Regions from separate parts of the Paenibacillus sp. GQ49 genome, predicted to be linked through region 1. Evidence: riboswitches for the same ligand, from Rfam matches in the RefSeq annotation. Region 1 holds a riboswitch; the other holds the start of a gene.
The links. A riboswitch is a leader RNA that binds a small molecule or an ion and turns the genes downstream of it on or off. The one in region 1 is predicted to bind FMN.
Positions count from the first base shown of each region.

Region 1 (14,855 bases):
ATATGAATTTCAGCCTTATCAATCAAATGAAGCAGCAGATCCAAAGGCCCTTCAAAAGTCTCCAGTTTGTATGTAACTACCGTCACTAGACGAATCCTCCCGCCAGAAAAATACAAAACCCTGCTAAGCCGTCCGAATCCGGTTTCCCGTGTTCGTCTGCGCAAAGCAGGGCACTACTATTAAATAAGCACTATTTTAGCTGTTTCGTCAAGTTTGCCATCTCAATTGCCGCCGTAGCCGCATCCCAACCTTTGTTACCCGCCTTGGTTCCGGCACGTTCAATCGCTTGTTCAATATTTTCTGTTGTAACCAGTCCAAAGATTGTAGGCACGCCAGTTTTCAGGTTAATTGCCGCTACCCCTTTAGCCATCTCGTTGCACACATAATCGTAATGCGTAGTGGACCCACGAATGACAGTTCCCAAGGTAATTACTGCATCATACTTGCCGCTCTCCGCCATTTTCTGCGCTATTAAAGGGATTTCGAACGCACCTGGAACCCAGGCTACATCCACTTCCTCATCCTTCACGCCGTGACGTTTGAATGCATCGAGCGCTGCACTAAGCAATTTGCTCGTGATGAATTCGTTGAAACGTCCAACAACAACTCCATATCTTAATCCTTCTGATACTAAATGTCCTTCAAAAAATTGTGCCATTTATGTCATCTCCCTAACGGTATAATGTAATGTAAGTAACGGAAATCCCTAATTAATCTCTTCCATAAATTACATGGTGAACGTTATTCATCTAAAATATATTTACTCTTCGTTCTGCTCGATATCATCAAACTTGAGCATATGTCCCAGCTTAGCTTGCTTGGTATGAAGATACACCGTATTGTCCTCGTTCTCCTCCATCTGGATCGCGACACGCTCTACAACTTCAAGTCCATATCCTTCAAGGCCTTTAATTTTACGAGGGTTGTTAGTTAACAGTCTGATCTGACGAACTCCAAGGTCTTTCAGAATTTGAGCGCCAATTCCGTAATCACGCAAGTCGGCAGCAAAACCCAAACTTAGATTTGCATCAACAGTATCCATACCTTCCTCTTGCAGCTTATAGGCTTTGAGCTTGTTGATCAGGCCAATACCCCGACCTTCCTGTCTCATATATAACAGTACGCCATTGCCTTCCTCGTGAATCTGTTTGAGTGCAGCATCAAACTGCGGACCACAGTCACAACGATGCGAATGGAATACATCACCTGTCAAACATTCAGAGTGCACACGTACAAGCACAGGTTTCGAACCATCAATTTCTCCTTTGACCAAAGCCACATGTTCCTTATTGTCCACAGCATTTGTATAAGCCACCGCTTGAAACTCACCAAAGTCCGTTGGCATGCGTACAGCCACTTCACGTTGAACCAGCTGCTCTTTTTCGTTACGATAACGAATCATGTCCTGAATACTGATCAGCTTCAGATCATGTTTACGGGCAATCTCCTGCAGATCCGGAAGTCTGGCCATCGTGCCATCTTCCTTAATCACTTCACAGATAACGCCAGCAGGGTAGGAACCACACATGATAGCGAGATCTACTGCAGCTTCCGTATGTCCGGCACGCCGAAGTACACCGCCGTCTTTTGCAATCAACGGGAACATGTGACCAGGCTTACGGAAGTCCCCGGCTTTCGCCTCAGGATCGATCAGACCTTTCACGGTAATAGAGCGTTCATGTGCCGAGATACCTGTTGTCGTATCTTTGTGATCCACAGAGACGGTGAAGGCTGTTCCATGGAAATCCGTATTTTGTTGAACCATCGGTTTCAGGTTAAGTTCGTCCGCACGTTGTTGTGTAATCGGAACACAGACCAGACCTCTACCTTCAGTAATCATGAAATTAATGACTTCAGGTGTGGCCTTTTCGGCCAAAGCGATAAAATCGCCTTCATTCTCCCGATCTTCATCATCCACAACAATGACGGGTTTACCCCGCATGAGATCATATATGGCTTCTTCTATTGTGTCCAGAATGGATTGTTCTGACATTGCTCCACCTCCAGTTAATTTCTGTTCTCTATTTATGCAAATCCGTGATTGGCGAGAAAATCTTCACTGATACTGCGCGGCTTGCCAGCACCCGTCTCCCGATGTCCTCTCCCATACTGGAGCAGATGATCCACATATTTGCCCAAAATATCGCATTCGATATTAATGGTATCCCCTGTCTTTTTCACATTTAGTACAGTTTCACCAATGGTATGCGGGATAATGGAAACCGTGAATGCCGTATCCGACGTATGGACAACGGTCAAACTAATGCCATCCAGTGTAACCGATCCTTTGGGGATCAGATATTTGAACAACTGGTGATCATCAGGCTTGATCTCAAACACAATTGCATTCTGATCACGTGTTATACTGCCAATCACTCCAGTACCATCTACATGACCCTGTACGATATGTCCGCCAAAACGACCGCCTGATTGCATGGCCCGCTCCAGATTAACTTTACTGCCAGATTGCAGCTGACTGAGATTGGTATGGCGATAGGTTTCAGGCATTACATCGGCGGTAAAACCTCCACCTTCGAGTGTTGTCGCAGTTAAGCACACGCCGTTCACTGCTACACTATCACCAATCTTCAGATCGTCCATGATGGCGGAAGCTCCGATATTCAGGACCATCGCTTCGCCTTTCCGACCAATACGCCGGATCTGACCGACTTCTTCCACCAAACCGGTAAACATGCTGCCGCCTCCCTTTTTCAAGTTATAAAGAACCTAACTGGCTTCTTTTAAATTCATTTATTTATTCAGGCCACACCGGAATACCACCAATGCTGATATTATCTCCAACTTGTTCGATCTCCAATTGATTCAATTGAATCGCCTGATTCATACGTTCCACACCTTCGAAGCGGAAGCTTCCAGGTGTATCATAACCGCCTACAATCTTCGGAGCGATAAACATCAGCAGTCGATCGACCAACCTTGCCTCCAGCATGGCTCCATTCAAGGTACCTCCACCTTCAAGCAAAATTGAACCAATGTCACGCTCACCCAACTTGCTAAGTCCGTTTAACAGATCCACACGTGGTCCAGGACCACAGCGTATAATTTCGACGCCGTAGGCTTCCAAACGTTCAGCAGCTTCAGGACTGGCTTCGTCTGTTGTCAGCACCCATGTCGGAGCAAGACCATCCTTAACCATTTTGGCACCTACGGGAAGACGTAACTTGGAATCCACCACAATGCGCACCGGACTAATGCCTTCGACTTGCAACCGGGTTGTAAGTTCCGGATTATCGGCAATCACTGTGTCCACGCCAACCATGATTCCCTGGTGACGATGACGAAGGGCATGCACAATCTCACGAGCAGGCTCGTTGGAGATCCACTTGCTGTCTCCGCTGCGAGTAGCAATTTTCCCATCCAAAGTTGTAGCTGTCTTCAACGTCACAAAAGGTAGACCCGTTGTAATAAATTTAATGAATTTTTCATTCATGCGTCTTCCACGCTCACGCAGTACGCCAACTTCAACTTCAATACCTTGTTGACGAAGCATGCTTATGCCTCTGCCGGATACTTGCGGATTTGGATCTTCACAACATACCACAACACGTTTCACCTTTTCATGAATCAGGCGTTCACTACAAGGTGGCGTCTTGCCATAATGACTACAAGGCTCAAGTGTAACGTATACCGTACTTCCTTCTGCATCACTGCCTGCCATGTTAAGTGCATGCACCTCTGCATGACCGGTTCCACGTTTCAGATGGCTCCCCAGGCCTACAATACGACCTTCTTTCACAACTACACATCCAACGACCGGATTGATCCCCGTCTGTCCCTGTGCTCGTTCCGCCATATCCAATGCCAGTGCCATATAAAATTCATCATTGATCATTTCCAAATCCGTTCACCCCGCGGTTTAAAGTCTTGTTTATTAAAAAATCCCCGTCGAACAATCAGTTCGATGGGGATGATGAGAGACAAATGTCAACAGCAGGAGTGAAATGGATACAGCACGCCAACACTTTGCCCAAAACTTCATTTCGGGCAAGTGAAAATAGACACATACCTTAATGAACATCAATTACAGGTAAAGAGCTTTTATAGTGCGGCATATGTATGGAACTGTCCGGCGTAACCGGATCTTCCCTGCACAGTGCAAGACATCACAAATCGTGACTGTGCAGCAATACTCCTGCTGAATGCAAACCTGTTAGGTCTGCACCTCTCCTTCTCCCATCCAGACTATACTGTCGGTTCTGGAATTACACCAGATCAGCCATCTGCCAATGGCAGACAGGTCACGGACTTTGCATCAAGTGCTGGACACATAGGTCCTTACACTTACTGCATCACCGCCGGTAGGGAATTGCACCCTGCCCTGAAGGATTGCTTTCGTTATTACTTGGATGTTAGCACTTTAATGCCAAAAAATCAATTGTTTTTTGTTCCTTTTTGTCACATACTAACTTTTAATAAGCTAAGAAACAACAAAAAACCGCTTCCTCTCAAGGAGGTACGGTTTTTGCTTGGAGGCACATTTTCACATCCATCGTATCATTTTACATATCAGGAAAACACCAGCTCGCCATATGCTTTAATTCTTTGGCATTATGGAATGGAGTGCGGTCAGGTTCTTGCAGGGGCGAAGTCGGAAGCGGGAACTCTCTTGCCACCCTTCTGACCCAACTTGTGGAATCAATCGCAATAGCCGAGCATTTCCAGCGTCCATTCGCTCTTGGTCGAAACGTCCCATGCAAATCTGCTTTTCCCGGCATGTCAGGAAAGACACCATCCAAATATTCAACGATGACGCGCTTGTCTCTGACTTCATGACAATATACTGTCACCCATACACCTTCCCGGACCCGAACAGCATACACATCGCCAGACTGTACCTCCCCGGTACCTGCATCAGGAGATGCCTTTGGCACTTTTCCACGAACACTTCTCTTCTTCTCCAATGCCCCTAAGATTGTGTCCTTTACAGCTGGACTCTCATCAGGCTTATTCGCAAGAGATATATTATTCAGATCAAACTCATGAAATATCTTGTTCAGGTTGTTCTCATTAATTCCGACAGATGAATCCCACCACGCCAGAGGGGCCTGCACTTCAACCCGCACATTGGGGCGTGCGTCACGTTGCATGTAAGAGGTGAATTCCGTAATCATTCCAGGATGCTCCGGCGTATCCAGTATGCCAATCAGAGCTAACGTCTCAAGCAAATCACGGTAGGCATATTCCTTCTGTGTAGGCAAAAGACGTTCCTTCTTGAGCGCTACTGCTGCCTTGCTGTAACGTGTTTTGGGAGGTAATTCGCGCAGCACCGTTAACACCGCACGGAATGTCCAGCGGTCGTACTCATTGGGTATTGGAAGCTCCTGCGCGGCAGCCAGCTCTCGAAGTGCCAACACATATCCATAAGGATCACCGTCCAACGGGGTTCCATTGGTCATCCGCCAATACCATTGCAGCGTTGTGTCGGTTGCTTGATCTACACTTAATCCGCAGATCTTACAAGTGTTCGAAGATGGATATGGCGTATGTTCATGACTTGGCATACTGCTCGCAATAAGCTTGCCCGTAAGCAACGAGCGCCAGATCATGGGTGCTGACCACAAAGAGGATACAAAGGCCTGTGCTGCATCATTGATCGTCCATTGATTCGCAACTTTTTTCAGCTCAGTAATCGTTTCATCATGTTGCGGACGTACAAATCGATTCGGTTTATGCCCGGCTGCTTCAAGCGCTTCTCGATCCTTTACCGATAGACTATCCGGAACGACATGGCGCGATGCCTGCAGTTCTTCATCCCACAACGTGCGCTCACTATAAATTTGTTTTAACAAGCTTAGCTGAGTAACCATATCCAAGGTTTTATTCATCCTTTCTAATCATCGATTTGAAGTATGTAAAAATAAAAAAAGTGCTTCTATAAAAGAAGCACTTCATGTTTGGATCCAGTTAAGGTGAAGGTATTAAGCTTCTACAACTTCAACAGTTTCCATTTTGTCTTTACCTTCTAAAGCGTCCACGAACTCCATACCTTTAGTTACTTTACCAAATACCGTATGTTGTCCATCCAAATGTGGTTGCGGTTGATAGCAGATGTAGAACTGGCTTCCACCTGTGTTACGGCCAGCATGTGCCATAGCAAGTGTTCCGCGCTCATGTTTGTTTGGGTTAATTTCACAGTTGATTGTGTAACCTGGGCCACCTGCACCGGAACCGTTAGGGCATCCGCCTTGAGCTACAAAGCCCGGGATAACGCGGTGGAATGTAAGACCATTGTAGAAACCGGAATTAGCCAGTTTCTCAAAGTTTGCTACTGTGTTTGGAGCTTCTTGATCGAACAGATCGATCAGAACTTCTCCGCCGTTTGCCAATTTAATTTTCGCTTGTTTCGCCATATGTAAATGACTCCTTTCGTATTGACCATCGTTAATGGTACCAAAACGCATGACCCTGGGCCAAGCATTACAGCACTTTTCTTAGTGTACACCGAAAATGTCTGGATCGCAAAAAAAACGGCAACTTTTTTCATGAATTAGCTTAAATACGCAAAAAGCAGACGAAAAAGGAAGGTCCCTTTTCATCTGCTTCAACTTTTAAACGAATCAGCGAGTTACTGGCTGTTTGCCAATGCGCGCTGGTACCAGGTCATTCTGGATGATATCCTGATACGTCTCACGGCGTACCACGACATCTCCTTGACCGTCTTTGACAAATACAACGGCCGGACGACGAATCCGGTTGTAGTTGCTTGCCATGGAGTAGTTATACGCGCCTGTGCAAGCTACAGCGAGCAGGTCGCCACTTTCCACTTTTGGCAGGTCCAGATCCCAGATCAACATATCGCCACTCTCGCAGCATTTACCCGCAACGGATACCGTTTCCTGAGCAGCCTCATTTGCACGGTTGGCAAGCACAGCTTCATACTTGGATTCATACAAAGCAGGACGTGGGTTATCGGTCATACCACCATCCACGGCAACGTATTTACGCACGCCTGGAATGTCTTTGCTTGTTCCAACGGTATACAGCGTTGTTCCCGCTTCACCCACGATGCTGCGGCCTGGCTCAACCCAGATCTCAGGTACGGCATAGCCGATTTGAGCAAAATGATTTTTAACAGCGTCTGTAATAGCCTTCACATATTGCGCAACTTCAAGCGGCGTATCTCCATCGATATAACGGATTCCGAATCCACCACCCAGGTTAACCACTTTGAAAGCAACATTAAGACGCTCATATACACTTGCTGCAAATTCAGCAACACGTTGAACAGCCATCTGGAAGCCTTCAACTTCGAAGATCTGGGAACCGATGTGGGAATGCACACCGAGCAATACCAGGTTAGACTGCTTGGAAGCCAAGTCAATCGCTTCAAATGCTGTACCATTGCCGATATCGAATCCAAATTTCGAATCCGTTTGACCTGTGGAAATATATTCATGCGTATGTGCCTCAACACCAGGCGTCACACGAAGCAAAATGTTTACTTTACGATTTTTGTCCGCTGCTACAGCCTGCAACAGATGCAATTCATTGAAGTTATCAACAACAAAACATCCAATCTCCGCATCAAGAGCCATTTCGATCTCTTCCAGCGTTTTGTTGTTACCGTGGAAGTGAATGCGCTCAGCCGGGAATCCTGCTTGCAGTGCAGTAAACAGTTCACCATCAGATACAACATCCAGGGAAAGTCCTTCTTCTGCTGCAAGGGCACACATCGCCATTACACAGAAAGCTTTACTTGCGTAAGCAACCTGGAAGCCCAGTCCGGAAGCACGGAATGCTTCCATGTACTCTCTGCAACGCTCGCGAACCAATTGCTCGTCCACAACGTACAGGGGAGTTCCAAATTGTTCTTTCAGATCTGTTGCATCAACTCCGCCAATCTCCAGATGTCCTTGCGCATTTATTTTACTTGTACCATGTAAATACATAATCTGCATTCCTCACTTTTTATATACTGGAACAATTGATATTCCAATGATTTTACACCAGTATATCAAATTAGGCAGCGAGATGAATGGATTTTTCGGAAGATCATTTGTGTTTTTTACTTTTTCGCAGTTCCCCGTCCGGATCATCGGACATTTTGGTGTTGTCACGGGTTTTATTAAATGATGGACGTTTTTTATTTTCCAGCAACGGAAGCCGGAATAAAAAATTGCCCAGGGCCTTTGCATTAAACGGTATAAAAGGCCAGAGATACGAAGAATTGTACGACCGGTGAACGGTAAGTGCCAGTATGAGCAATGTACTGCCCACGACCAATCCCGGAACCTTGAATATCGCAACAGCAATTAACAGAACCAACCTGACTAGCCTGTTGGCAAGTCCAAGCTCGTAACTCGGTGTGGCAAACATTCCGATGGCTGCGATAGCCATATACAGTACAACCTCATTGACAAAATATCCTGTTTTCACGGCGATATCCCCGACTAAAATGGCCGCGATTAAGCCCATCGCCGATGCCAGAGGTGTAGGCGTATGAACCGCCGCCATCCGTAATAAATCGACGCCAAGTTCAATCAGGAGAAATTGCAGAATAATCGGCAGCTTTACATTTTCCTGCGGACCAATGAAGTCAAGTCCCATCGGTTTAATCGAAGGATCAATTACCATGAGAAGCCATAACGGTAGCAAAAACAGCGAGATGAGAATCCCTGCAAAACGCACCCATCGTAAATACGTTCCCATCAATGCCGTCTGTCTGTTTTCCTCCGCATGCTCACACAGGTCGAAGAAGGTCGTAGGCAAAATCATCACACTCGGGGAAGTGTCTACAAAAATGACAACTCGTCCTTCCAGTAAATGGGAAGCTGTAACATCTGGTCGCTCGGAATATCGAACGAGCGGGAACGGATTCCATCCCTTGTTGATAATCGCCTCCTCCAGCTGCTTGTCTGCGGCAGGAATACCGTCGATATCTACTCGCTGAATTTTTTCCCGGACCGAATCCACCTGCACTTTATCCACAATATCGTCAATGTACACCACACAGACATCGGTTTGTGTTCTCCGCCCCACCTGCATGATCTCAAACTTCAGTCCAGGGTCGCGTATTCTGCGACGCACTAAGGTCACGTTGGTCAAGAGCGTTTCGGTAAAACCGTCTCTGGAACCTCGGACTACCCTTTCCAATGAAGGTTCTTCGGGTGAACGTACCGGATAACTCCGGGTATCCATAATTAAGACCGAGCGGTCCCCTTCAACGAACATTGCGCTCATCCCGGTAAGAACCTTGTTGATGACCGCACTCATCTTCTCGACTTTTTCCACCTGAATATGGGGAATGTAACATTCAAAATAGGATTTGAGAGCATGTCCAGATACTTGATCAGGCGTGAGATAGGTCAGTCTTTTCAATACTTCAAGCAAAATCTCATCCTTGGCGAAGCCTGTGATCATCAGCAATCCAACGTGCTTGCCCCCCAGGATCATTTCCCTCATATTAACGTCGAACGATTCTCCAAGCCCCAGTACCTGTTGCAGCGTATATTTGTTCTCACTCATGCGTGGGGAGATATCATCGTTTTCCTGCCAATATTGTACGGATTCCTCAATGCTGTCGGACATCTCATTTTGTTTTTTCTTATTGTACGCTTTCTCCTCTTCTTCCTTCTGAATCTCATAAGCAGACTTGTGTAACATCTCTTCTGTTATACCTTCACTATTTTCCTGGCCTGTGTGCTCCGTTCGTTCATCCATCTTCCATCCTCCTATGGCCACGAGTTACCGCTGATATATAAAAAAATCAAACAGGGAACCTGTCATTTTGCCCAAAATCATGGCGAGCAGTAATCCAAACAAATAAGGTTTCATGCCCAATCGTTTGGCTAGTACGGGCAGTACATTGAGTACCTCAGTGAGCGCCGCGGCCAGCAGTCCGATGAACACGCCACAGAACATACCAACAATCGGGCTGAGCAGCAGCACCCCATGCATTTTCCAGTGCCAGAAGTCTGCTACCGTCCCAAGCAGTGAACCACCTATTAGCGCCCCTTCGTACCAGTGAGTCTTGTCATACGATTGCGTAAGTTGAGCCAACCTTGGGATCATATCGAGCACCAGAATGAGCGCAATTACGCCGCTCCCTACGGCAATTCCCCCTGCAATACCCAATACAATGCTGATTGCTCCATTAAGAACGCTCATCCGCATTCATCTCCCTGCGTTCCTGCTCGTGCATCCGTTCGCTCTCTTCAATCACCACATATTTATCTACATTTTGCTGGTATAGGAACATCTCCACTTCTAGCGGGGTAGGTTCCTCATTCCACTTTTTCTTGAACAAATGATTAAAAAATACGGCCATTCCGAATCCAATGCCAATGGAATATGCCACTTGGAACAGATAGGGATGTTCGTCCCGATGCCCAGTAAGCATCTCCACAATTCGAATCTGTACTTCCTGCATGTTCACATCGGCATGAAAATTCATGATGGTTAAGGCTGATCCAAAGAACAGCAGCAGCCAAACCAGAATGAACAGGGACTTGGAAGGTTGACCATTTCCCGCAATGACTTCAACCAACGTATGACCTGATCCCATCAGTTCCACAGTTACCTCCGGCAAGATGTGCCGAATTCGGGGAATAATCTGCAATATATCAATGAGGATCAGATTGCCATCCTCCGGTCCAGGGCGCAGCAGTTCAAGCTCCAGTAGCCTGCCCTCCTGGTCTTCAGAAGAGGTCAGTACATGTGCAATGTCTCCAAGCTTGACTGCTCTGCCCCTCTGGATGCGAATACGGCTGCGCAGACGAATATAGACCATTGGAGTGGGTGTCTGGGACATCCATAGCACTCCTTTACTGCGTAATTTAGGTTAGTATTTGAAGAATGTGCAAATTTATTACAAACGGGTTGGAAAAAAGGTGGAAGGGTGAGTTGGCGCTGCGGGATGGATCGGTCATTGGTCGCTGTTATCCCCGGATTTCTTGAACTCTCCTTTTCAAGGAGGAAATCCGGTGCTAAAGGCGAACGCTTCGCTCCTTTTGACCGATTCCATCCCTCCGCTACCTACGTCCTCCCGTTTCCAAACGATTGAAATAAATATGCTGGGGAGTAGGCAGGAAGGGAATTGAAAGATGAGTTTTTTAGGGTTATTTTGCTCAAAATTCAATGACTTTGAAGTTGTCTTCTGGGACCGTCTTAGACTATAGTTGTGTAGAAATTTGGAGATCAGCCTTTTATACACTCTCCTTTTGAGCGATTTGAGGCTTAACTGAGTGGGAAGCATTATTTTACATATCAAAATTTTTGATATTGGTAGATAGTCACGGATCATGTAACAATTACTCAACAATTATGTTCTTTTCTCTTTTGTTCAATTCAGCTCTAAATCGTAATGGGGTTGAATTCATTGTTTTGCGGAATTGGTTAATGTAATAACTCGTGCTGTTAAAACCGACCTCATAGGCAATTTCGGTGATGCTACGCTTGGAGAGTTGCAATAGTTCAATGCTTCTTTGGATGCGGTACTCTATCACATATTGCATGGGTGTGGTTTTCAGGATTTGCTTGAAATAACGGCACGTCTCCGACCGACTTAACTGTCCAGCCTTTGCAATATCTTCAAGCTTAATTGGATCGGCATAATTGAGATTAATCCATTGCAACATATCTTTCATTCGGTTGTTTCTGCTCATCTCTGATGGATCATGTTCAAGAGAATATCCGTTCATAATCAGCAGTTTCCACATATTAAGCACCGCCGAAGCAATATTCACTTCGTAAAAAGGAACTTGGTGCACTAGCTCCTTTCTAATCCGTGCAACAGCATCCAAGATCTGTTCTCCCCAAGCGTTAGCTCTTTCGATATACAAAAAAGGCAAATTAGTTGCTGTTACATATGGATGTGCGTACTTTATATACAAATCCGAAGGCATGATAACATGTGGGGACAAATTCAGACATAAATAAATGCAGTTCTCGCTCACCCCGTGATCTTCGGCCATATGCATTATTCCACTGTTGATAAAAACCCCGTCACCTTTGGACAAAATCATCTTTTGATCGTTGATATGGAACAACGCCGTACCCTGAAGAACGGCAACAAACTGCAATTCATCATGCCAGTGGAGAGGAATATGTCCGTGAACATTTTGAACAATGGTTGTCTCATAACAGGCTATAGATAAGGTATCGGTACGGTGTTGCGTCATTTCTTTCAAATGTTGATCAATGATAAATTCGATCTTCTGCATGGCCCTCATCTCAATATAGTTATATTTTTAAGTGTAATATTGATATAAATGTACCGCATTTCTCCTTAATATAACACTATTCTTATATTTAAGGTGAGGCGAACAAGAATGACAACTTCTGCAAAATCCAAAATTTCAGGCATCGTACTCGTTCTGACGGGAGCCATCTGCTGGGGCATTGGGGGTACGGTATCTCAAAAACTGTTTCAACTGGATGGAATTGAGGTCAATTGGTATGTCACTGTAAGATTGTTGATTGCTGGGTTACTATTACTGGTTATTCAATCGTTTACTAATGGGCGATTTCAGATTTTTGATGTGTGGAGAAATAAAAAAACGGCTGGACAGTTGATCATTTTCGGATTGGTGGGCATGCTTGCCGTCCAGTATACGTACATGGCATCCATTAAACACGGCAATTCAGCGGTGGCTACACTCCTGCAGTACCTGTCCCCTGTCATGATCATGATTTACATCGCACTCCGGAAGCAGTCTGTCCTCACACGCAATGACCTTGCATGCGCCGTTCTGGCTCTCGGTGGGTGTTTTCTCCTGCTGACGAATGGCTCACTTACGCGGTTATCTGTCTCCTCGCTCGCAGTGATATGGGGGCTGTTATCCGGGGTTTCAGCTGCATTTTATACGCTGTATGCCGTGCAACTGATTAAAAAGTTCGATTCACTTGTTGTGGTCGGCTGGGCAATGATCATCGGTGGTCTGGGAATGAGTTTTATTCACCCGCCCTGGAAAATGAATTTTGCTAACATCACGCTCGAAACCTACGGATATTTGATATTTACGATCCTTTTTGGAACCATGATTGCTTTTTGGTTTTATATTGCGAGTCTCAAAAGTCTTACACCCAAGGAAACTAGCCTGCTCGGGAGCGCGGAGCCCCTTGCTGCTGTTGGAACAACCGTCATATGGCTCCATGAACCCTTTGGCTTCTATCAATGGATTGGTATGGCATGTATTCTTGGCATGATGCTGGTCATGCAGTCCAATCGTTCGAGATCTCGCCGTATTAACAACAAATAACCTCCCTCGCCATAATGCGCGATAGAAGGTTGTTAGTTGTCGTATATTGGTGTATAAACGCCAATACTGTTGTTTGCACTCCACAAGATCACTGCGCGATCTGGTCGCGGATGGATTGCAGTATTTTTTTCTCCAGACGTGATACCTGAACCTGAGATATTCCCAGCCTGCTGGCAACCTCGGACTGCGTCTGATCCCGGTAATACCGAAGATACACGATTAACCGCTCCCGCTCGCTGAGACCACCGATGGCTTCGTTCAGAGCCAGCTTGTCAAACCAACGTTCCTGAGACTCGTCGGCAATCTGATCCATTAACGTAATGGGATCACCGTCATTCTCAAATACCGTCTCATGGATGGAGGTCGGTGGTTTGTTTGCTTCCTGGGCAAATACAACTTCCTCCGGGGTTACCCCCAGCTCTGCGGCAACTTCCTTAATCGTTGGTAAACGATCCAGATGTTTGGACAGTTCGTCCCTTTTTTTGCGGACTTTATTCGCCATCTCTTTCAGTGAACGACTGACCTTCAGGGTACCGTCATCCCGCAGGAATCGCTGGATTTCTCCGATGATCATCGGTACCGCGTAGGTTGAGAACTTCACGTCATAACTGAGATCGAATTTGTCTACTGACTTGAGCAGACCGATACAACCAATCTGGAACAGATCTTCCGGATCATATCCCCTGTTCATAAAACGCTGTACGACGGACCAGACGAGTCTGATGTTGCAGTTCACCAGCGTATCCCGTGAAACATGGTCACCCGACTGACTGAGCGCAATCAGCCGTTTGACCTCGGCATCGTCCAAATAGGTCTGTGAAGATGGTTTCACTTCAGCATCCATAAGAACACCAACCCCTAATTATACAATGCTTTCTTGGATTCAATCCTTTTTTTCATCTTGATGGAGGTGCCTCTGCCGGGCTCACTGCTGACTTCGAATTCATCCATAAAGTTTTCCATAATGGTGAAGCCCATGCCCGACCGCTCAAGTTCGGGTTTGGACGTATATAGCGGCTGCTTGGCCAGTTCAAGATCTTCGATTCCTTCACCGCGGTCTTCCACGATGATTGTAATCATGTCTTCCCGAATCTCGGCCTGGATGGACACAACACCCTCGGAGTTATTGTTGTATCCGTGGATGATGCTGTTGGTCACGGCTTCCGAAATGACCGTCTTCAGGTCACTGAGCTCGTCCATCGTTGGATCAAGCTGGGAGATAAACGCAGCAACGGTAACCCGTGCAAACGACTCATTCTCTGACTTGGCCGCGAATTGCAGATTCATGAAATTTGTCCCTGTTCCTTCATTCATGAGACGACCTCCAGACCTGAGAGAGCAGTTCCCTCATTTTCGTATATCGGCATAATCTTGAACAGACCCGACATTTCCAACAAACGGTACACTGGCGAATTGACGTCACAGACCACCATTTTGCCACCTTTATTCTTAATGAGCTTGTATCTTCCCAAAATGACACCCAGACCCGAACTGTCCATAAATTGCAGATCTTTCAGGCTGAGTACGAGATGCTCGCTTTGTCTCCGCTGGATGGCTTCATCCATTTGCATCCGTACCATGTCAGCTGTATGGTGATCCAGCTCCCCGGATAATCGTACAATCAGAATCCCGCGA
Region 1 covers NZ_JCAXEL010000002.1:43,536-58,390, forward strand. Annotated here, with positions in the region: gene AC6CIF_RS04745 (segregation and condensation protein A) at 1-86, opposite strand, end outside; gene ribH (6,7-dimethyl-8-ribityllumazine synthase) at 191-658, opposite strand; gene AC6CIF_RS04755 (bifunctional 3,4-dihydroxy-2-butanone-4-phosphate synthase/GTP cyclohydrolase II) at 761-1,993, opposite strand; gene ribE (riboflavin synthase) at 2,026-2,694, opposite strand; gene ribD (bifunctional diaminohydroxyphosphoribosylaminopyrimidine deaminase/5-amino-6-(5-phosphoribosylamino)uracil reductase RibD) at 2,756-3,859, opposite strand; FMN riboswitch at 4,183-4,351, opposite strand; gene AC6CIF_RS04770 (hypothetical protein) at 4,521-5,828, opposite strand; gene AC6CIF_RS04775 (peptidylprolyl isomerase) at 5,940-6,371, opposite strand; gene lysA (diaminopimelate decarboxylase) at 6,579-7,910, opposite strand; gene AC6CIF_RS04785 (spore germination protein) at 8,014-9,681, opposite strand; gene AC6CIF_RS04790 (stage V sporulation protein AB) at 9,706-10,134, opposite strand; gene AC6CIF_RS04795 (stage V sporulation protein AA) at 10,115-10,771, opposite strand; gene AC6CIF_RS04800 (helix-turn-helix transcriptional regulator) at 11,271-12,182, opposite strand; gene AC6CIF_RS04805 (DMT family transporter) at 12,291-13,220, shown strand; gene sigF (RNA polymerase sporulation sigma factor SigF) at 13,309-14,064, opposite strand; gene spoIIAB (anti-sigma F factor) at 14,079-14,534, opposite strand; gene spoIIAA (anti-sigma F factor antagonist) at 14,531-14,855, opposite strand, start outside.

Region 2 (14,855 bases), on a different contig from region 1:
TGATAACTTGCGCATATTTAACCATTGCGAGTTGTTCAGGTTCGAGTGTACCTTCAGCAATACGAGGTGTTTTCATATGCAGGGAGATTCGAAGTTCGTATTCCCCCTCTTGAAATGCTGCCCAACCAAGATTAACAGACTGTTCAACGCCTTCAATAGAAGCAATGGAGATCGAGCTATCCGGTTTCAGGTTAACAGCATACTGCACGTATGCCAGCTCCTGACCATAGATAATATTGGCATCCTGACGATTGACCGGTGAATCCAACGGTTGTGCAATGACAGATACCTTACGTCCATCCTTCAGAAGACGCTGCGGATCAATATCCAACTGTAAGGTTTGTGAATCCTCTAATTGTGAAACAATTAATTGCGCCTCTGCAAGTACGGATGAGTCAGCTAATGCAAATCCAAAAGCTGCATTTTGATGATCTGAATTCGTATGTAATGGTGTGTTCATGATACATCCCCTCTCTTATGTCTGATGGCATGTCACATCCCCAAATATATTTCATATTTGGATTAGCCGCAACCCCACCCCATGATTAAGTTCGTCACGTCCCTTATTACTTACCCATATATGAAGAAATTTCCAACCTTCCCCTGCTGTTATCTTCCTTTATCTTTCTATAAAAAAAATCCCCATCCCGCTTCGCCTAAGCGATACGAAATGAGGAAGAATAAAGATGTTCTCGGTTAAAGATGTTTGCAACTAGTCTAACACGTTATCGCGTTGCTTGATTAAATTTATTTTTGTAGATCACTTATTTTGTTCTTTTTACGCAAAATTTATCATGATCTGTTGCACGTGATTGAATATGAAAATGGATTTAAAACAAAACTGCGTATAATTTATATTATGCGCAGTTTTTATGAGCCTATTTTCCCGCGGAAAACAACTCTAAATCCTTGTTATCTGAAGTTAAGAAAATGAGAGCTCTTTTCGTCTTTTTCCGCTGTCCCTTCCTCCCTTATCCTGTCTAAATCCACGATATGACGGCATGTAAAAGAGCCACATATCATTATGTGGCCCTTTATTTCTTACTATAGGTTCACGAGAACGCAATTCTCTCTGCATCTGACATCCGGTATTGGGTTAGCAAATAATCTTTGCTCTGCATCGCCGCATGACGAATAGCATCCAGATCAACATTCAAAAGTTTACCCTCTCGCTTCACGAGTCTACCTGCCACAAAGACCGTATCCACATTGGATGGATTGGCAAATTGCACAACAGCGCCGATTGGATCATGAACAGGGAACATATTCAGATCGGTGGTACGAATCATGATCAGATCCGCTTCCTTTCCTGGGGTCAGCGTTCCGACCTTCTGTTCTAATCCCAATGCTTGGGCACCAGCCGAAGTTGCAAATCTCAGTACTTGACTGGACTGCAAGTTCAACTCGCCAGGCATCTCACCCTGCTGCAGAAGTTGTTCATTGGCTCTGGATCGTTCAGCCTGAAGTGCAAACTTCATCTGCGAGAACATATCTCCGCCTGTGGACGTCACCACGTCTACACCAAGTGTAGGGGTTCCCCCGTTTTCAAGAAAATAGCCGGTGGCCGGATAACCATGACCCATCATCATTTCAACTTCAGGTGTGACCGACAAGGAAGCGCCGCTATCTGCCAGCATTTTGTATTCATCCATGCCCATGGTATTACCATGAACGATATTCACCCGTGGACTTAACAGTCCCGCTTCGTACATGTGACTAATCGAGCGATCCACAGATCCCCAACTGCCAAATCCGGCATGCATGGAACAGATCGCATCCAGTTCTTGTGCTAGTTCGATCTCTTTCACGGTTGTATCCCAATGACTGAACTCCGGACCACGAATGGCCAGCCCATAAGTAAGTAATTGATCCCGTGATGAAAAATAACGTTCTTTGACTCTTCTCACATCATTATTCGAATACGTGAGTTGACTATCCCGATTCCAGTAGTCCGTCTCACCAGGTACTCCGTGAGCAAATACCGCCCGAATGCCAGCATCCTGAAGTCCACGAATCAGTTCATCCGTATGGTCAGGGGAATACGGCATGCTCCAATCCATTACTGTCGTCACTCCTGCGTTAAGCGCTTCCAAGGAACCGAGCAGGTTGGCAATATAGCTATCTTGTGGGCGGAGCTTGCTTCCCATCGCACCATAATAGAGATTTTGCAAATAAACTGGTAACGACCAGTTGGTTCCCGCTGTTTTGACAAGTGATTCCCACATATGCCGATGCGTGTCCACCAGCCCAGGCATAATAATCATCGATGAAGCATCAATGATCTCCGCATCCGGAATATCCAGGTCGGGCTGGATCGCCATGATCAGTGAATCCTGAATCAGAACGTCCGCCCTCTTATACTGTCCAATTTTAGCATCCATCGATAACACACAGCCATTTTTCAACAGATAACTTGTCCGCACTAGAAACATCTCCCATCTATTTTGGTTTGAAAGACGATCACATCCTGCTTACGAATCTGTACTGCTTCTGACTATTTTTTCGCTAGTATATATACATTATATAGTTATTGTTAGTATTTATCAATTTTGGGATTTGCGTTTCGCCCGAAATCTTCTAACCTTCATCAGATTTCCACACATCTTATCATCACAGTACTTCTGTGTTCTGCTTCGGGTATCATCATAGAACATCCAGCGACAATCCGAATTATCACAGATCCGAATCCTATGCCCTTCTCCCTCCACCAAAGTCGTGGCAAAATCAGCAGCTACCTCAGCCATAACCTGATGCCAATGTGCTTCTACAGCTACCAGTTGGAGTTTCAGTTCCTGATCAATTGTAGTCAATGTTCTTCTCACATGCCCTGCTTCCATAACGCCATTCAACCATTGTTTTTCTATATCCGTTAATGATGCTCCAGAAGACACGCGGGCTCCAAGAGCCAACAATTCATTCCTGAAGTTTCTCATCGACAACTCATCTTCTGGAGATGCAGGGACAGAAGCGTGAAGTTGCCATCGTTCCAGAAAATCTTGCTGCCAGCTCGCCTTCCCAAGCCTATCCTCCGATCGATCTCCCCCACGCCAGTCGTGATAATCGCTGTTTACAAAATCGGTCCATAACCTGTCCATATATACCTCCGTTTATTGTAACCATCTAATTCGATAAAGAAGGTTACAACTCATCTTTGATGTGTTATATTAAGTGTAACCTCATTAATCAGTTTTAGCTAGTTACATCACCTATCACAATTATACGCAAGGAGGAAAAGGCAATGACGAACACAACAGCACTAGAAGTGTTACTTATTCAAAAGGATGATACTTGGGATCAATGTAATTGGATTGTACCTTTGTCGAAATCCTTGGAGGGTCTTACAGCAGAACAAGCCGCCTGGATTCCACCCTCAGGGGGATTAAGCATCTGGCAGTTGGTTAACCATATGTATTATTACAACCATCGCTTATTATGTCGCATGCAAGGTAAGGAGCCCACCCTTCCTGCTGTAGACTCCAATGAATACACATTTGGGAATTCTGGAGATGCAACGGACGCAGCTGGATGGAATACACTGCTACAGGGTACAACTCGATTAGCCCAACAGTTGCGAGATCAATTGGCTGCACTACAAGAATCAGATCTTGAAGCCGGATATATGGACTCTGAAGATAAATGGGCACACGAACTCGCTCGCTGGGTACTCCATGATGCGTATCACGCAGGTCAGATCGTGCTCCTTCGCAGACAGCAAGGAAGCTGGAAAATCGTTTTCTAAAAAAAATGCTTGAACTGCTAGCGCTTACAGGAATAAGATGAACTTATTAATGTTACAGCTTGTTCAACATACTATATAATTGAATAGGATCTTCGGGGTAGGGTGCAATTCCCAACCGGCGGTGATGTTCTTCGGAACCAGCCCGCGACTCGCTATTTGTTCTTAACGAAGGACATTTAGCGACTGACTTGGTGTGAATCCAAGGCCGACGGTACAGTCCGGATGAGAGAAGATCAACACATTGACATGCCGTTCACGGGAAGGCCTCTTTCCTGACGCATGTCCTTGGATGAGCCCCCGTTTATTTGGTATATACCAAAACGGGGGCTTTTGTCGATTTTGCCAACTGAAGATTCCGTGTTCTGACGAAGGAGTCCTGAATATGGAAAAGACATCAGCAGCATCACCTGTTTACCGCAAGGAACGAAGTAATACCGGATTCTGGCTTGTAGTTCTTGGCGCCGCCTTATGGGGTGTCGACCCACTCTTCCGCATTATTTTGCTAAATACGATGACATCCACGCAGATTGTACTGGTGGAACATATCATCATTAGTCTTATTGCCATTCCCGTGCTGTGGAAATTCCGGTCTGACCTGAAAAACCTGCGCGCTCGCCACTGGATTGCCGTGATTTTTATCTCATGGGGAGGATCAGCACTCGCAACGGTATTGTTCACCATGGCACTAACACATAACGATCCGAATACGGTACTTTTATTGCAAAAAATGCAACCACTCTTCGCTATCGTGCTGGCTAAACTGTTACTGAAAGAAACGTTGCCTCGTCGCTTCGGTGGATTGTTCTTCATAGCATTAGCAGGAACGTACCTGCTTACATTTGGCTTCACATTGCCATTAGGTAACTGGGACAACTGGATTCATGCTGGAAGCTTGTTATCCCTTGGGGCTGCTGCCTTATGGGGAGGTTCAACCGTTATGGGCAGATTGATGCTGGGGCAGGCGCGTTATGAAACGGTCACCTCCCTTCGCTTTGTCGTTGCTCTCCCGCTCCTGATCTTTATGACGTGGAACGAAGGTGCGGCATGGACGTTTCCGTCCGGAACGGGTGAACAGACTGCTGTCATCCTCAACATTCTCGGTCAGGCATTGTTACCAGGTTTGCTAAGTCTTCTGTTGTATTACAAAGGTCTGTCTTCAACCAAAGCCTCTGTTGCAACACTCGCAGAACTTAGCTTCCCGATGGCCGGTGTGTTGGTGAACTGGATTGCTTTCCGTACACTGATTACATGGGAGCAGCTGCTTGGTTTTATTCTGATCTGGGTGGCCCTCTTCGCCATTTCCAGACAGCAGGAAAGATCATCAACTGCGGCCGATGCTGCACCGAAGCTGCGTACAGAGTAAGTGGATATATCTGAAGTTCAAATATAAACAAATAGTCAAATATAAAAATAAAACCATTGCACATCAAATTAGATGAGCAGTGGTTTTTTCATTTCCATTACTCGATATTACTCGATCATTTTCTCGATTAGCAATATGAGCTATTAAACCCTGTGCTTTATTTCTATGTCGCAAATCCTCCCCTCGTTCCCCTCCAACCTCATAACGAATATCCATATCATCGCACTACGTCTCTTCTATGTTTTGTCTTTTGTCTAATCCGGTGGTACGATGACATATGGAATAACAGATGAACTATATTCAGAGAGGAACGATCATGATGTCTTCATTCTCATATACCTCCTACGACGCCGTAGGTTTGGCTGAACTGATCCGATCCCGGGAAGTATCCCCGGTTGAAATGCTGGAAGCGGCGTACGCACGCCTTGAAGAAGTGAATCCGCAACTTAATGCGGTTATTCGTACATATGAAAATCGCGCACGTGAGGAAGCCGGTTTGGTTCGCCCTGGAGAACAACCCTTTGCCGGTGTTCCCCTACTCCTGAAAGATATTTCCCAATCCTTGGAAGGTGAATTTCTGACTTCAGGCTCACGCCTGTTCAGCGAGCATCGTGCATTACGCAATTCCAATTTTGTCACTCGACTTCGTGATGCAGGCTTTATCTTCATAGGACATACCAATACGCCTGAATTTGGTTTGAAAAATATTACAGAGCCCCGTCTTCATGGTCCAACTCGCAATCCGTGGAATATCAACCACTCTCCAGGTGGTTCAAGTGGTGGTGCCGCTGCTGCTGTAGCTTCGGGTATTGTTCCTCTTGCCGGAGCCAGTGACGGAGGAGGTTCGATTCGTATCCCGGCTTCCTTTAGCGGATTGTTTGGCTTGAAACCAACGCGCGGACGTACACCTGTAGGCCCCGGAGTTGGTCGTCAATGGCAAGGCGCATCCATTGATTTTGCCCTCTCACGCTCGGTTCGGGACAGTGCCGCCCTGCTCGATACTTTGCAAGTCATTCAGCCTGAAGCTGCGTTTCATGCACCACTATTCCCAGGCAGTTACTTGGCAGATATGAGCTACCCCCATCAACGCAAACTGAAAATTGCGTACACAACAGATTCACCTGTAGGTACACCCGTCAGCATAGAAGCCAAAGAAGCGGTATATAAACTCGTTCGCTGGTTGGAAGACCAAGGACATCTTGTTGAAGAAAAGCTGAGTCCGGTTAACGGAGTCCGGTTGATGGAGAACTACTATATGATGAACAGTGGAGAAATGGCCGCAATGATCTCTTCCATGGAACGTTCCATGGGCCGAATTCTTACCTCAGATGATATGGAGATTGAATCCTGGGTTCTGGCTGAAGCTGGAAAAAAGGTGTCCGCTGCGGAATTCGTGCATAGTCTGGCTGAATGGGATGTAGCCGCTGCTCAGATGTCCACTTTGTTTGAGCGTTACGACTTCTACGTGACACCCGTTAATGCATTTTCTGCGCCCAAAATTGGAGAGTTAACACCTCATGATGAACAGATCCGTAACCTCATGCGGATCAGCGAACTGGACAAGACCCAGCAGCAGCAACTCATCTATGAAATGTTTGAGCCGAGTCTCACCTATACTCCGTTCACCCAGCTTGCGAATCTGACAGGCCAACCTGCGATTAGTGTGCCTCTTCATATGACACCAGAAGGTTTGCCAATGGGTGTTCAGGTGATGGCAACCAAAGGACGCGAAGATTGGTTATTACATCTGGCTGGACAGCTTGAACAATCAGACCTCTGGATCGGGATGAGTGGTAACCCACTTTTTCCCGTCTAAAAATATATGTTGCACTCCCACCAGCAGACCTGCTCTGCTGGTTTTTCCTATTTGAATAACAAGAGGATATATTTTAGTTTACATAATAATTATGATGTTAATATATATTGCATCCTCCATTCCCTGTTCAGTGCATAATTTTATAGAATATAGGTGATCATAAGTTGGTGATACATTAACCTACTGGAGGGAAATCAAATCATGGGTATTCTAAGTGGCAACCCCAAGAACGAGCCGATGCATTATGGTGAAATCTTTAGTGTATGGCAATGTTCCACATTAGCCAAAGGCACTGTGTCTTGCTATCAAGCTTATATGAGTCATGCAGGAGATAAAGATTTAAAAAAAATCCTGGAAGACCTGCTGGACCAAGCCAAACTAGAAATTAAAGAATGCGATACTCTATTGACTGAAAATGGTATTGCCCCTGCACCACTACTGCCAGAAAGACCACATGTAGAGTTTGAGGATATCCCGGCTGGCGCAAGATTCACAGATCCCGAGATTGCTGCAAAAATAACAGCCGATACATCCATGGGTCTGGTTGCTGCAAGCCAAACGATTGGGCAATCGATCAGAGAAGATATTGGCGCGCTATTTGCTAAATATCATGCGACCAAAACAGCTCTAGGCCTCCGAATTCTTCAAATGAACAAAGAAAAAGGTTGGCTTATTCCCCCACCGCTTCAAGTCAAAAGACCGGATTCAGAATAGAGTTCATTGGAAGACTTCTAACAATATGTTGTAGTGAATTGAAGAGACAAAGCAGGAGAATCCCCCATTCTTCTGCTTTCTCTTTTTGCTATCTTACTGTTTACTTTTCAATGATCAGGTTAATAAAATTTAGAATTCATTCAGAAAATCAAAACATCTTATTGGAGGGAATCATATGTTTCGACATCAGAAAGAGTTGCAATTTGAAGTTAAAGTAGATCGTCCCGATCCCATGCTGGCACGTCAGGTTCAAGAAGTATTGGGAGGACAATTTGGCGAAATGACCGTCATGATGCAGTACCTTTTTCAGGGATTCAATTGCCGAGGTGAAGAGAAATATAAAGATATGCTCATGGATATTGGCACCGAAGAAATTGGACATGTCGAGATGCTCTGCTCATTAATCAGTCAGTTGCTGGATGGTGCTACTCCTCAGGCACAACAACAAGCCGCAGAGGATCCTGTGACAGCTGCAATTATGGGCGGTATCAATCCGCAACATCTGCTCGTCAGTGGTCTGGGTGGCTTACCAACCAACTCAAACGGTGTTCCGTGGAACGGTTCGTATATCGTGGCAAGCGGAAACCTGCTTGCAGACATGCGTTCCAATTTGCATGCCGAGAGTCAGGGTCGCCTTCAGGTAGCAAGACTGTACCATATGACAACAGATGAAGGCGTGCGGGCTACTTTCCGTAAAATGTTAGCACGTGACCGTTATCACCAGTATCAATGGATGGCCGCTATTCAGGAACTGGAAGAAAAGAATGGAGTCGTTGTTCCAGCCTCTTTCCCTCCTGAAGCCGAGCAAGAATCTCAGCCGCAGGCCTATGAATTCTGGAATCTCTCCGAGGGAACTGAATCCGCCGAAGGCTTATGGGCTACAGGAAGTGCACCTGATGGTACCGGAGACTATGTATATATCTCCAATCCTGTTCCAAAGGGACAGATACCTGAGCCCGTCATTCCTGCCACGGAACTTCACCATGACTTGGATATGAGATCAACAGATAAATAAAAAGTTAAATACTATTTTTTGGAGGTGCTTAATGATGGCAACTAAGGAACTTGCATTACATGAGAAACTCGAAGTACATGAACTGCTAACTCTCAAAACTTCGTGTGCCACCAAAGCCGTAACGATGCTGGAACTCGTAAAAGACGACACACTAAAATCCTTAATCGAAGATGATTTGGACAACTCTTCCAAAGCTATTGAAGAATTAAAATCCCTATTAAAATAAGGAGGTTGCTCTTATGACTACAACTAAAACGAAAGAAATGCTCGTTAAAGCCGTTGCTCCCATGGATGATATGGCCATTGCTACCGATATGCTTCTTTCTGCTAAGTCGGCGGTACGCACCTATGCGATAGCCCTTACCGAAACTGCAACCCCTCGCGTTCGGAAAGTCCTTAAGGCTCAATTGGATACTGCAATCGAAACCCACCAAAAGATCGCAGATTATATGATCAAGAATGAGATGTATCATCCCTATAGTATAGAAGAGCAAGTTGAACACGATATGGAAAAATCAGACATGGCGTTAAAATTGTTGGATGATAACTAATGGTTAACGCCTAAAGCGACTCAGTTTACTACTGGGTCGTTTTTTGATTCCGAGAGCATATGACTTTCATATTTCTAGCTAGTTTTTTGCGCTTTTCTGCATACCTTTCTTTCTCAGGAGAATGACAACCAATAGTAGTAGGGGTAAAAAGATCTGAAATACAGGAGAAGTATAATTCAATGTGTATCCTCGCCCGATCTCAATGTGTTCTGTAAATGTCGGTGATAAAAAAGACAACCCATATAGAACAAGCCCTACTGGAAACACCCATTTCCTATAGTTCATCCCAGTTACTCTTTCGAGTCCAATTACGGCTCCATGGAAAAATGCAGCCATTTTAATACCCAATCCGAGGAACAGAAGTAAAGTGAACAAGGCATCCATCCGTTCAAACACTTCAGTCAAATCGATTAACTGTACTGTCTCCAAAAGCGGGAGTGTGCTATAGGCAGCAATCTGAGGACCCAAGACAAAAATGATAAGTTGATTGATAAATGTTAAAGCGAGAGCCGTTAGACTATAGGCGATGATCACCGCTCTATTAAGATTCCTTCCTTTCCGGGCATAGGGATAAAAGACCAGAAATAAGACAACCTGCCCGAATGGAAAAGATATGATCTCTGGAAAAGCAGCTTGAAAAATCGGCTTCCACCCATTCTCCATCACAGGCAGGGCCAGATCGGAGTGAAAAAGACCTGTTGTTGGAATTAAGAAACTGATTAACGCATAACCCAGCGCCATGAGCGGAAACAGAATCATACACATGAGAAACAGTACACGATATCCATATCGTACGGTGTTGGATACAACGATAATGGTGATCATGCTGATAATCCACATGGATGTTCTGTTCAGTAAGGTCAATTCAGTGACTTCACTGATGTCACGTAAATTTCGTGAAGCCTCATAGGCGAAATAAGCTACAAATGAAAGGCTTACGATTGTCCCTAGTACTTTTCCCATGTAGCGGCGACACAATAGAAACAAATCCAGTTCAGGTTCCTGATGATGAATAGCGAGATGAAGGAGTAGTAACACCAAGCCACCAGCAGCCCCAACAAGCATGGCTAACCATGCATCCTGTTTGGCGTCTCCGCCTATAAGAAACAAGGTTGTACTTCCAACTTCAAACAAGGAAAGACAAACAGCCAATTCGGATACGCGAAGCTCCCTAGCCAATTTCATAAATTGAACCTCTCCTTGGTGTTAGTCTTTCTCTTCGCCAAGCAACTTGCTGAAAGAATCTTGAAGCAGGCCTACTCGTTCCAATGTTACGTTTACGTTTATGTTAATATCCATCTGTGCCAATTCGCTAGACCAATTGTCTTTTAGAACTTTCCATTCTTTGGGATGTCTTTGATGTATTTTGTTTGCGATTCCCATCATATCGACATGAAGCCTTTGGTTCCCTCTCCATCCGTCCAATATCTGTGCTTGAATGACTTGTTCCGCCTGTCGCTGCAATTCATGAATCGTATGTGTTCTGGCTATATCCTCTCCGGATGTGCTCTCATCCAGCTCAGCGTCGACCTTTGCATCTACCTGAACAGCATAATGAAGCCCCTTTTTCACAGGAACAACCTTAACTTTTGCTTTGCGCACAAGAAAAGAGTTCACCTCCCCCTTTGCAGCTGTGTAGGTCAAGTTGGTCCAGTTCACCCTGTCTGTTAGCCAAGCGATACCCATACTTTCTTTTTGGTTCAGAACTCCGATCTTTTTGTCTTTGAGAAATACACTTAATCCTTGAAGTCTTAAATTCCCGGGTATGGATGTCTCCTTAAAGATATCAATTGAACTCTGTTTGTTATCGCCCGGTGTATCTGTTGTAACACCAGGAATTCCTGCCGATCCACTGTCTGAAGTGATCTTCAGACCAACCTCATGTATGTTCATCACGGGATAGTACGACCCTTTTTCATTATTCCGTTCCAAAATCTCGGATAAAGCACGGCCAGGCTGTTTCTCTGGCGGAATCAATTTTTCGAGGTACTCTCTTGCTTGACCATCTGCAATAATAAGTTTGGCAGTTTCCCGAGAACCAATATTTCGATAATAGTGATCCATGATCTCTGCAATCCCGTATCTTGCCGCTTCTTCACCAATCAGAACGATATTGGTATGTGCAAAATATAATCTTTTGGGATTTTCCACACTGCTTTGGGCAACAGCTTCCCGAATCGTTTTGCCTTCTGATGAAAATGTGTTCACGGGGGATTGAGATCCAGCAGACGACGACCCGATTGAACTGCTCGCTGGCGGTACAATAATCTGATAGGTTATGATCCACTTTCCGTTTTTCCGATCAAATCCTGTAGCTGTTGTGATGCCCAAATCATTTAATTCTGTGCGATTTCCACAACCAGCAGTGACCAGTCCGACCATGAGTAAGATTAATATGGACCGCAAACGAATCATATAAATCGCTCCTTATTCGTTCTCAGCGTCATTAATACGATCTACAATATTATCCGATCCCGCCGGGTATTGATGTGGGACTTGTCTCGTCTTATTCGTATTTGACTTCTCGTCGGGTCTCGTCTTCATAGCCCACCAGGGTACTCTCAACCATAGATCCTTCATATTTGACTTAAAAAAAGGACTGTATGGCATCAGGTAGTCAACGCCGAAGGACTTCAGCGATACCAAGTGTGCAAGCAAGGGCACTGCTCCGGCCAATATGCCGTATAATCCCAGCGTACCTGCCAGTACCATAAAGGGAAAACGCAATAGCCTTACTGCTGTAGCCATACTGAAATAGGGTATAACAAAATTCGCGATTGCTGTGAAGGAAACCACAATAACCATTGCACCTGAGACCAATCCCGCCTCTACCGCAGCTTGCCCGATGACCAATGCACCAACAATAGAAATTGCAGGTCCAATGGCTCGCGGCATTCTCACTCCAGCTTCACGAATGACCTCAAACGTAATTTCCATAAGCAGGGCTTCAAGTAATGCCGGAAAAGGGACTCCTTCGCGTTGAGCGGCCAGGGTGACCAATAACGTTGTAGGTATCATCTCCTGCTGAAATGTGGTTAGTGCAATGAATGTCGAAGGCAGCAACAAGGATATGAGGAAACAGATTAACCGTATAATCCGCAGAAAGGTAGAAATATCATAACGCTGATAATAATCCTCGGGCGTTTGAAAGAAGTTAAAAAAAGTAACAGGTGCAATCAAGGCAAATGGCGTACCATCTACCATAATGGCTACTTGACCATCCAATAGACTGCCGGCAACCGTATCTGGGCGCTCCGTATTGATCATGGTCGGAAAAGGCGTAAGCGGTGCATCCTGAATAAATTCTTCTATGTAACCACTCTCGAGTATACTATCTGTGTTGATGGCATTTAAACGCCTGGTAACCTCTTCAATGACTTGTGGCTTTGCAATACCCTGGATGTAAGCCAAGGCAACCACTGTCTGGGTGTATTCTCCAATGGTATGCATCTTGAATTTCAAATCAGGAGTCCGAATTTTTCGTCGAACAAGGGCAATGTTGGTCGTAATCTCCTCTGTGAATCCTTCCTTTGGCCCTCTGACCACCGTTTGAGAGGTAGGCTCCTCCACAGATCTTCTCGCCCCTCCGGCGATCGGCACTGCCTGAACATTTTTTATACCATCAACAAGGATAACGACGTGGCCTGTTAATAAAGCTTCATAGATAAGATGCGGTGAATCTATATTTCGGATATTACCGGAGGGTAAGACTCTTTTCACTAACACATCTCTCGGTTGATCTCCCGGCAGAGGATTCGTATTCATCCATTGAATGATATTGTCCATAAGTTCAACCAGTAGCGTAGAATCTGTCAACCCTTCCATATAACATACAGCCAAAGCAGTACCCTTCTCCTCTAACATAGGGAACTCCCGAACTACAAAATCAGGACTATACTCAAATGCCTTGATAATATTGTTAAGTTTATCTTCAAGCGATATATTCAGACTTTGCGAATGTTGTTTTCGTTTATGTAGTGTTTCTCCTTGCTTTTGTGAAGTAAATATCTCCTTTATCCATCGCATCAGCACATCAATCACCCCCTATTTCCGACTAATATGGATTAATCATGCAAAAAGTATACATCGCCCTCGATAATCTAGTCCTACAAAAACACCTTGAAGAATATCCTGTACTGTATGGAAAGGAGGACATCTTATTTATATCATGTTAGGTTATGTGATCCTGGGATTATCACTTTCAGCCCCTATGGGACCCATCAATGCTGCGCAATTGGACAAGGGTATTCGAGGTGGGTTCATGCCCGCCTGGTGTGTTGGACTAGGAGCCATCGCAGCTGATATCATCTACATGCTGTTTGTGTATTTTGGCATCGTACATCTGCTTGAACTTCCGTTTGTAAGGGTATTCCTCTGGATGTTTGGTTGTTTTGTATTGATCTATACGGGTGTGGAAAGTATTAAAAATGCAGGAATCCTTGCCCCTTCTCAAATGAGAGGAGATGATTCGGAGCTTGCCAAGTCATTTACTCAAGGATTCCTGATGTCTCTGTTTAACCCTCTTTCCATCATGTTCTGGCTAGGCATTTATGGCTCTGTTCTAGCCAAGGCTGTAAATGACTCCCCTATGGATCAATTGTTGATATATAGTGGAGCTATCATCTTGGGCGTACTTCTGTGGGATCTATTCATGGCGACTACCGTAAGTTTTTTTCGCAAATACCTCACTTCTACTGTGCTTAAAGGAATTGCTCTCATTTCCGGACTTTTTTTAGTCGGTTTTGGCTGTTACTTCGGATATAAAGCCATTCAATTTCTCTTCTTTATTTGAGTTTGTTTTTTTTGCGTAACCGAATACCCGTGATGTGATAACTGCTTATACCCGTTGAATGCTGCTCATATTCTTCACTTTTGTCTTTCTCAGCGTTTGATGATGTTTGGGACGCAGGTTTCTTCTTGCGAATCCGTTGTACAATAACGTCACTAATGGCAATGAGAGAGACAAGCAATAAGCTAATATAGAACCCCGGTCTGCTGAGTGCGTGAAAAAGTGTTCCAGTGACTGCAGCAGTGATCAACAATAAGCCAATCCAGCGTTTGATCACATCGAACTTGCCTGATTTCAACAATTTACCGGAGGATAACAAAATAAACGACCAGTTGTACAGAAGCATCAGTCCAGCTGCAGTTGTGATGTATTCATATACTTTACCTGGGAGTAAGAGAGACATGATGATCGTACCAACTAACCCACAACCAATGAGGGACAAGGCAAATAACGGATACTTCGTTTTCCACTTTCGAGAAAATAACTGCGGGGCATCTCCCTCCTGAGCGAGGGTAATAATCATAGACGTCACCGCATAGAGCGAAGCTGTCATCGTTGAAAATCCGGCTACAATGAGCACCCCGTTGAACAAATGTGGGACAAAAGCAAGGTGATCACTACTGAGTGCCAGTACAAATGGACTCTCCTTGGGATTGAATGCATTCAAAGGAACCATAATTAACGCGAGTCCAATGGATACAACATATACGGTGGATAGCGCAATAAGCATGACTTTTCCTGCCTTTGGGGCATCCTCCGGTTTTTGAAGCCGATATGACATAATGCCAAGAACTTCAATACCTCCATAAGCATAGAACGCAAAAAGAAACGCAGACCACAATCCGATGCCACCCTTTGGAAAAATCGC
Region 2 covers NZ_JCAXEL010000009.1:2,828-17,682, forward strand. Annotated here, with positions in the region: gene AC6CIF_RS16760 (hypothetical protein) at 1-460, opposite strand, end outside; gene AC6CIF_RS16765 (amidohydrolase family protein) at 1,053-2,423, opposite strand; gene AC6CIF_RS16770 (CGNR zinc finger domain-containing protein) at 2,544-3,095, opposite strand; gene AC6CIF_RS16775 (DinB family protein) at 3,239-3,739, shown strand; FMN riboswitch at 3,824-3,977, shown strand; gene AC6CIF_RS16780 (DMT family transporter) at 4,122-5,102, shown strand; gene AC6CIF_RS16785 (amidase) at 5,422-6,918, shown strand; gene AC6CIF_RS16790 (DUF3231 family protein) at 7,120-7,632, shown strand; gene AC6CIF_RS16795 (manganese catalase) at 7,808-8,647, shown strand; gene AC6CIF_RS16800 (spore coat protein) at 8,679-8,873, shown strand; gene AC6CIF_RS16805 (spore coat protein) at 8,887-9,198, shown strand; gene AC6CIF_RS16810 (GerAB/ArcD/ProY family transporter) at 9,277-10,383, opposite strand; gene AC6CIF_RS16815 (Ger(x)C family spore germination protein) at 10,405-11,613, opposite strand; gene AC6CIF_RS16820 (spore germination protein) at 11,626-13,230, opposite strand; gene AC6CIF_RS16825 (LysE family transporter) at 13,358-13,990, shown strand; gene AC6CIF_RS16830 (amino acid permease) at 13,983-14,855, opposite strand, start outside.
Region 2: linked by a shared signal. The riboswitch ahead of AC6CIF_RS16780 (DMT family transporter) and the one ahead of ribD (bifunctional diaminohydroxyphosphoribosylaminopyrimidine deaminase/5-amino-6-(5-phosphoribosylamino)uracil reductase RibD) in region 1 are both predicted to bind FMN.